DNA from 4 places in the Vibrio casei genome. Region 1 is predicted to be linked to each of the others. Evidence: predicted binding sites of a transcription regulator. Region 1 holds the regulator's gene; each other region holds the start of a gene.

Region 1 (2,210 bases):
ACAAGCTCTGGTTGGCTAGTCGGAAAATGTTTACCTTTTTGCCATGTTAAAGGCTGCAAAGCATCTAAGTAATCCCAAAGTGGCTGAGTCGTGCTGGTGAATGTTTTAGGATCAACGGGTTTGGCAAGCGCGGGATCATGATTGGTTAACTCGATTAATAATGCTTTTAAAAAACTGGTGCCATGAAATTGAGGTGGTTTTGGATAGGTAATTCGTCCAGGATGCGCTTTGGCATAAGTAAGTAAAGCAAGGGCGGACATAGGAGGCGATGGCAGCTTTTTTGTGTCATAGATATACACCAATTGGCCCACACCCCAAGGCGCTTCTAAGCCGTTGGTCGGCTCTGCAAAATCTGTCGTGACAGGGAGTGATTGATCAACTTTCTCCCAGTTCGGAAGAGCGTCGACAAAAGGCCCGAAGAGTAATTGGTTATGCTTCATGGATTTGAAATTTTCACCATTGATCCAGACGACATCGACACTGCCATTACTATTTTTATTCGCCGCTTTTTCGGCTAAAAGGCGGGTTGTGGTTTCCGCAATGTCACTGACTTTTACATGATGAAGTGTAATCCCATAGCGTTGCTTAACTTGCGAGCTTGCCCAGCGAAGATAATCATTAATTTCTTGGCTTCCTCCCCAGGCATTTAAATACACATCTTGTCCTTTCGCTTTTACTTCAATAGATTGCCAATCCGATAACGTGTCGGCGTGAGACATAAAAGGTAAAGTTGTGGAGAGTGTTAACGCACAGCTAAGCAAAAAATGTTTCATACAAATCCTATGTAATGGTACATGTTGTAATAGAAGACAGAACTAAAAGGAAAAAAATTTCATTATTTCTAATAAATTAGCGCCTTAAAAATGCCATCTATGAGGGTAAGAGCTATCCGGCTCAATGGGTATTTTAGTAAATAAAAACCAGCGACAGGCGCTGGTTTTATAGTTTAGTCATGCTTATTATTGTTGTCTGTTATTTTAATGTTTTTACCGTTGAACGTTCAAGAATTTCAGGAAACATTTCAAATACTTGCTTCGCATGGTCTTTATCTTTGATTCGTTCTAGAAGAATTTCGACAGCATTCTTACCTAAACGACGCTTAGGTTGGTGAATCGTGGTTAATGGTGGTGAAAAGTAAGCCGATAGATCAATGTTGTCATAACCAATGACGGAAATGTCTTCTGGAATATTGATTCCTTTTTCTTGTAATCGACTCATTAGGCCGAGCGCCATAATATCATTGAAACAGAAAACTGCCGTTGGTCTTTTTTCCATAGCCAGAATTTTATCCGCTGCGATGACCGCTGTATCACATTCAAAATTACCTTCTAATAACCATTCTTCAGGTAACGATAAATCTTCTTCAGCTAAAGCACGTTTACAACCGGCGATACGTTCTTTACATGCCATTTTCTCAAAATGACCACTTAAGCACGCAATATCGGTATGACCATGGTCGAGCAAATAGCGGGTTGCTAGGTAACCACCGGCTTCGGAGTTATCAACAATTTTATCGGCTTTCGATGTCTCAGGCCCCCAATCCATAACCACCTTGGGGATGTCTGGATGACCATCTAGCATTTCGCGTAGTTCTTCATCAAGATCGGAACACATTACCAATAATCCATCGACACGTTTTCCTGCAAGCATACGGATATAATCGCGTTGTTTGTCGACTAAACCACCGGTATTACACAAAATGAGAGTATAGCCTTGACGATAGCAATAGCTTTCTACGCCATCGACCACTTCTGCAAAGAATGGATTGGTTGATTGCGTAACTAACATCCCAATCGTGCTGGTGGTATTACATTTTAAGCTACGAGCCACCGCACTTGGGGCGTAATTAAGTTGTTTAACGGCCGCCATGACTTTTTCTTGCGTTGTTTCTGCAACAAAACGAGTCTTATTGATGACATGAGACACGGTTGTGGTTGAGACTCCAGCAATGCGTGCGACATCTTTAATTGTAGCCATAGTGAGTTTCCCTTGTGCGGATGTTACTGAATCTTGTAATAGAACAAGCGACTAAAAAGATAAAAGTCGCCTTTTATGAGCGACTTAGGATAATTTCATATTATTTAACCACTGATTTTAGTCTTAAAAGACAGTGCTGACAATCAAATGGCGTACTTTTATCGATGAAAGCAATCGTCGACGCCAACGATTGCTTTCTAGGTTTTAAGAAAGGAGATACTGAAACTATTATT
Region 2 (2,210 bases), 560 kb from region 1:
CACGAATCTCACCACCTGAACCAGTAGAAGCCCCCGGCCAAGGAGAAATAGCCGTTGGATGGTTATGCGTTTCTACTTTCATCAAGATATGTGCTAATTCTTGCGTGTAACCATATTGACGTGTTTTGGGATCAGGGAAGAAACGTCCAACGGTAGAGCCAACCATAACCGCAGCGTTATCTTTATAAGCCGATAAAACGTGATCTGGTGTGACTTCCATGGTGTTTTTGATCATCTTGAATAAAGATTTTTCTTGTTCCACACCATCAATGGTCCAAGCTGCGTTAAAGATTTTATGGCGGCAATGCTCTGAGTTCGCCTGAGCAAACATCATCAATTCAATATCAGTCGGGTTACGGCCTAATTTTTCGGTAAAACTTTCAACTAAGTAACCAATTTCATCATCTGCCAAAGCAAGTCCAAGCGTAACATTCGCCTCTTCAAGCGCAGCGCGACCACCAGTTAATAAATCCACTTCTGAAACCGGTGCAGGTTGCGCGACTTTAAACAAAGCTACAGCTTGTTCAAAATCAGAAAAAACCACTTCCATCATTCGATCATGCAAAAGAGCTTTAACTTCTAATAATTGCAGTTCAGACAATTCAACCGAGGATTCCACATAATAAGCCGTACCACGTTCAAGGCGCTTTACTTTAGTCAAGCCGCAGTTATGGGCAATATCAGTCGCTTTTGATGCCCATGGAGAGATAGTGCCAGGGCGAGGAGTCGTCAACAGCAGTTGACCTTTAGGTTCATGATCTTCGATGGTTGGACCATACGTAAGTAGTTTTTCTAACTTTTCAACTTCTTGAGCATCAAGCTCAGTCGTTAGATCTGCAAAATGTGCAAACTCAGCATAAATACCAGATACAGGTAGGTTTAACTCACGACAAAGCTCTAAAAGCTTGTTGACACGAAATTCGGATAAAGCGGGTGAACCACGCAAAATTCTCATGTACTTAGGTCTCTTTGGCTGTTTGTTTATAAAAAAGAAAAGTGATATTGAAATGACATTCAGATAATTCAATGAATATTCTGGGTACCATTTCAATTTCACCTTATCCTTTTGCGGCACATTATAAAGTAAATCCGTGACCGAAGTAACACCCAAAGCAACCGTTTGCGCAATTTTTTGCTTAAATACTTTTTTCTCATTCAATCAAGGTTTAAATTCAAGTACATGACTATACTATCTTTGCTTGAAACGTTTACATTCTTCATTTTATTCCCCACTAACTTTGCTGATATGTTCACCATTTGGTATAAAGTAGCCTTCGATATCTATATGAGACTACCTTTTGATTAACTTTTCCTCTCATTATTACTTTAAACGCATTCTTTTCATGCTACTTGTTCTTATGGGAATTACAGCATGTCAACCAAACAATGAGTCTAAAACTGACTTGGAAAAAATCCAAGAACGCGGCGTATTGCGAGTAGGGACATTAAATAATCAGCTGTCTTATTTTATTGGCCCTGATGGTCCCACAGGGCTTGAATATGAGTTGGCCAAGCGTTTTGCTGATGAATTAGGCGTTAAATTAGAAATAAAACCTGCCTATCATTTAACAGGGTTACTGCCTGCGCTTGATAACAATGAAGTTGATGTGGTTGCGGCTGGCCTAAGCCATACACCGGAACGCCTCAATAAATATAGCCCAGGTCCTTCTTATTATTATGTTAGCCAACAGGTAATTTATAAGAAAGGATCTTGGCGACCAAGGAACCTACAACAACTCATCGATAAGCAAGGTAAGTTAACCGTAGTCGAAGATTCTCAATTTGAATATACCTTGAAAGAAATAGCTAAGACCCACCCTAATTTAACGTGGAAAACCACGAAGGTTTCAGATTCAGCGGATTTATTAAAAGCCGTATCAGAAGGAAATATTGACTTCACAATGGTCGACTCAGTCACGCTTTCAGTCAACCAACGCTTGCACCCTAACCTTGCTTTGGCTTTTGAAGTCACAGAAGACCAACCCATTTCATGGTTTATTCGTAAAAATGATGACGATGCGCTTTATGCTTTAATGCTTGAATTTTTTGGTAATCTCAATCAATCAGGCCAATTAGCAAGCCTAGAAGAAAAATATTTTGGTCATATTCAAAGTTTTGATTATGTCGATACGCGAGCTTTTATTCGCTCATTAGACAGTAAACTGCCGAGATACAAGAAACTATTTCAAAAGCATTCAAAAGAATTCGAT
Region 3 (2,210 bases), on a different replicon from region 1:
TATTGTATACAATATATAGAACATGGCAAATAATTTTGTTCACAACTTGTTAACTAGCGCAACTTTTTCTTACTCCTCACCGTTAATACCTGACTTTCCAGTCAACTAATGTTAATTTTTTTCATTATTAATAAACATGAAGCTGTCACGATAAATATTAATATTATCAGATTGTTAGTTTCAACCTTCAAAATAACCACATTATGGATTACCTGATCAATCACCAATTTTTTCATCTATCACCTTTACGTAACACAATGTTGTGTACATAATCAAATTCAAGATGATCACATTTATTTAACAAAGTAAGAAGAGAATATTATGGGAAAATTAACCACACATGTTTTAGATACCGCCAATGGTGTACCTGGCTGCGATATTCGAGTTGAGCTATTTCGCATCACAGATCAAGGCAGCCAGCTGATTAAAACGGTGACGACAAACTTTGATGGTAGAACCGATTCGCCGTTGCTGGAAACCGCTGATTTTGAAGTCGGTAAATACGAATTAATTTTTTATACCGCCAGTTATTTCACTCAAAAAGGGGTCGACTTAGGCAACGTTCCTTTCTTAGATGATATTTCAATTCGCTTTGGTATTAATGATCAAAATAGTCATTACCATGTACCACTTCTTTGTTCTCCTTATAGCTTCTCAACTTATCGAGGAAGCTAACCGGTTATCAAGGTGCGTGCCACATAAATATAAAGAATGACTCAATGGTGATTGGATCACTAAATAAGAACAACGATAAAGCGAAATAATGCAATACGAATACTTTATCGACTTTGAATAAAACTCGTTAGCTGTCGGTTTTATTCAAATCATTCAAACCTAAAATTATTGGAACACTAATTGCATGAATATCCATTCAATTAAAGGCTGCCCGTTTCAAATAAATAAAGGTATACACCATTAATTTGTATAGAGAGCAAGATGTCCTCTAAGGCTTACTTGTGCCTAAAAAACATAAGAAGCTTTCTATCTCAGCTGTTAATTAGTCAGCAAGTAGATGCACTACCACAAGGAATAGAACAGTGAATAATACAGAAACGAAATCACTAAACACCGATTCAAGCACCCCAAAAGGGCTACTCGAACGTTGGTTTAAACTGAAAGAACATGGTACGACTGTAAAGTCTGAGATCATCGGCGGCTTAACCACTTTTGCCACCATGGCTTACATTATTTTTGTGAACCCTTCCATCATGGCAACATCGGGCATGGATGCCGGAGCCTTGTTCGTTGCCACCTGTGTTGGTGCCGCTATTGGTACTTTATTAATGGCATTCTATGCTAATTGGCCTGTGGGTTTAGCACCGGGAATGGGTCTTAATGCTTTCTTTGCTTTTACCGTAGTAGGAGAAATGGGCTATACATGGCAAGTGGCATTGGGCGCGGTATTTATTTCTAGCGTATTGTTTGTCTTAATGAGTTACAGCAGTTTACGTGAATGGATTCTAGACAGTATTCCACACAGTTTACGGTATTCCATGACCGCAGGTGTTGGTTTGTTCTTAGGCCTTATCGGTTTAAAAACAGCGGGTATCGTCGTTGAAAATCCAGCCACTTTAGTGTCTCTTGGCGATTTCACTCAGCCAAGTGCTGTTTTAGCGGCGTGCTGCTTTTTAATCATTAGTGTCTTAAGTGAGCGTAAAATTTTTGGCGCAGTATTAATCGGAATTTTTATCGTAACGATTGTTGGATGGAGCTTAGGCATTGTTGAATATAATGGCATTTTTGCCGCTCCACCAAGCATCGCTCCAACCTTTATGGCAATGGACATTAGTGGCGCACTTGAAATCTCGATGATTAGCGTGATTCTTGCTTTCTTATTCGTCAACATGTTTGATACCGCAGGTACTTTAATGGGCGTTGCTCAGAGAGCTAACTTGATCAACCCAGAAACCGGAAAAATTAAAGATTTACGCAAAGCATTAAAAGCAGACAGTGTCGCCAGTGTTGCGGGTGCTTGTGTCGGCTGCCCACCCGTTACTAGCTATGTTGAAAGTGCAGCAGGCGTTGAAGCTGGTGCCCGTACTGGTTTGTCTTCTGTTGTGGTTGGGTTACTTTTCATTGCGGCAATTTTTGTGTCGCCATTGGCTGGAATGATCCCAGGTTATGCGACCGCAGGCGCACTAATTTATGTCGCCTTTGTCATGATGAGTAGCATGCAACACATCAAATGGAATGACTTTACCGATGCTGCT
Region 4 (2,210 bases), 1.3 Mb from region 1:
GACGATGAGCTGTTGCCGATGCTGGCATTTTATTACCAAACACATGGGAAAAATTCACGCCACCTTGTTCAAACACACCACCATCTCGAATAACACGGCTACGGCCACCACCACCTTGCTCGCGATCCCACTCATCCTGTAAGAATGCTCCTCCATCCACCGTTTCCAACTGAAGGCAAATAGAATCTTGCAACGACATTAAAAAGGCTTTCACCGCTGATTTGTCGACCTTTTGCATGATTTATCCTTGTCTTAATACATTGGATGTTTTGGCATCTCGAATTTCAGTTGGCACTGTTCTGCCGCCCACCTTACCTTCCAAAATAGCAATGAGTTTATCACCAAACTGATATTGAACCTCTTCAGTCGTACGGCAAGGTTCAAGACCGGTTAAGTTAGCGCTCGTTGAGGTTATTGGCTTACCAAAAGACAAGCAAAGCTTTTGAACTAATGGATGATCGGTCACTCGTACCGCAATAGAATGAAACTGTCCAGTAAGATGAGAGGAAACATTCTTATTAACCGGCATAACCCAGGTAACAGGACCAGGCCAACTAGCTTTAACCGTTTGAAGTTGCTCATCAGTTAATTGAGAGTCATCAATGTAAGGAAATAATTGTTGATAACTCGCCGCAATCAAAATTAGCCCCTTTTCTATTGGGCGCTGCTTAAGCTGAAGTAATTTCTCAATCGCCGACAAGTTATCAGGATCGCAACCTACACCAAATACTCCTTCAGTTGGGTAAGCAATCACGTCACCTTGGTGCAGCGCTTGTACAACAGCATCAAAATTATCCAACATTTGTTCCTCTTAGAGTGTGTCAGTTCACTTTATATTGACCAGTGTATAAAACCTTGGTGCTCATGCCTAAAAATTTTTCATTTCAATCTTAATTTCTTTAACCGCAATACAATTAGATTTCACTTTTAAACCAAACAACCTAACGCAAACGTTTTCCTTGGTGAGTTTTAACCGTATAATGTCGAACAATTCCCCTAATTCACTTATAAAAGACCTACGTTAAGGAGTTTTCGATGAAAGTTGGAATCATTATGGGTTCAAAATCCGATTGGCCAACCATGAAACTTGCCGCTGAAATGTTAGATCGTTTCAATGTGCCTTATGAAACCAAAGTGGTTTCCGCTCACCGAACTCCTCACTTATTAGCTGAATACGCAGAAAGTGCAAAAGCGCGTGGACTTAAAGTCATTATTGCTGGGGCTGGCGGTGCCGCTCACCTTCCAGGCATGGCTGCAGCCTTCACCAGCTTACCGGTATTGGGTGTGCCGGTTCAATCTCGTGCACTCTCTGGAGTTGATTCTCTTTATTCGATTGTTCAAATGCCAAAAGGCATTGCAGTGGGCACCTTAGCAATTGGTGAAGCCGGAGCAGCAAACGCGGGTATTCTCGCCGCGCAAATTTTAGGTACCCATGATGAAAAGATCATGGCTTCAGTTGAAGCTTTTCGTAAAGAGCAAACTGACACCGTTTTAGCGAATCCAAACCCGGCTGAGGATTAAGACTTATGGTAAATCAGCAAGTTCTTGTTTTGGGTGCGGGTCAATTGGCTCGAATGATGTCGTTAGCTGGCGCGCCATTAAATATTGATATTGCCGCTTTTGATGTCGATAGCGAAAAAATCATTCACCCATTAACACAACATGTTATTGGTCATGGATTAAATAACGCCATCGCTCAAGCCAATGTCATCACTGCCGAGTTTGAACACATTCCCCATTCTATCTTAGAGGTTTGTGAAAGAAGCGGGAAATTACAGCCTTCCACTCAAGCGATTAAAGCAGGTGGTGATCGTCGCATTGAAAAGCAATTACTTGACGATGCGAACGTCGCAAATGCCAAATACACCATCATTACCAATAGATCTGAATTCGACGCAGCTATTGCCTATGTCGGTGTCCCTATGGTGCTAAAAACCGCTTTAGGTGGTTATGATGGAAAAGGACAATGGCGCTTAAAACAACTTGAACAAGTCGAGTCTATTTGGCAAGAAATGGAACAAAGCTTATTGAATACCCCACACCAAGCCATCGTGGCTGAAGAGTTTGTTCCTTTCGGAAGAGAAGTGTCTTTGATTGGAGCCCGTAGAGCCAATGGAGACATCGTCGTCTACCCATTAGCTGAAAACATTCATGTCGATGGAGTATTAAGCCTTTCCACCGCTATTAATGAACCAGAGCTCCAAGAACAA

What was found. The regulator PurR, encoded in region 1, represses purine synthesis genes. The targets are predictions, from matches to a motif close to TNANGNAAACGTTTNCNTNA.
Region 2: purL (phosphoribosylformylglycinamidine synthase) is a predicted target of PurR. The motif match lies at 1,109-1,128, and genes of this name have one in related genera.
Region 3: VCASEI_RS16955 (NCS2 family permease) is a predicted target of PurR. The motif match lies at 945-964, and genes of this name have one in related genera.
Region 4: purE (5-(carboxyamino)imidazole ribonucleotide mutase) is a predicted target of PurR. The motif match lies at 943-962, and genes of this name have one in related genera.

What each region holds. Positions count from the first base shown of each region.
Region 1 is NZ_AP018680.1:1,235,405-1,237,614, forward strand. It holds gene VCASEI_RS05960 (ABC transporter substrate-binding protein) at 1-773, opposite strand, end outside; gene purR (HTH-type transcriptional repressor PurR) at 973-1,977, opposite strand; gene elyC (envelope biogenesis factor ElyC) at 2,206-2,210, opposite strand, start outside.
Region 2 is NZ_AP018680.1:673,777-675,986, reverse strand. It holds gene purL (phosphoribosylformylglycinamidine synthase) at 1-955, opposite strand, end outside; gene mltF (membrane-bound lytic murein transglycosylase MltF) at 1,299-2,210, shown strand, end outside.
Region 3 is NZ_AP018681.1:873,845-876,054, forward strand. It holds gene uraH (hydroxyisourate hydrolase) at 322-675, shown strand; gene VCASEI_RS16955 (NCS2 family permease) at 1,038-2,210, shown strand, end outside.
Region 4 is NZ_AP018680.1:2,711,556-2,713,765, forward strand. It holds gene hemF (oxygen-dependent coproporphyrinogen oxidase) at 1-238, opposite strand, end outside; gene VCASEI_RS12675 (Sua5/YciO/YrdC/YwlC family protein) at 242-799, opposite strand; gene purE (5-(carboxyamino)imidazole ribonucleotide mutase) at 1,036-1,521, shown strand; gene VCASEI_RS12685 (5-(carboxyamino)imidazole ribonucleotide synthase) at 1,527-2,210, shown strand, end outside.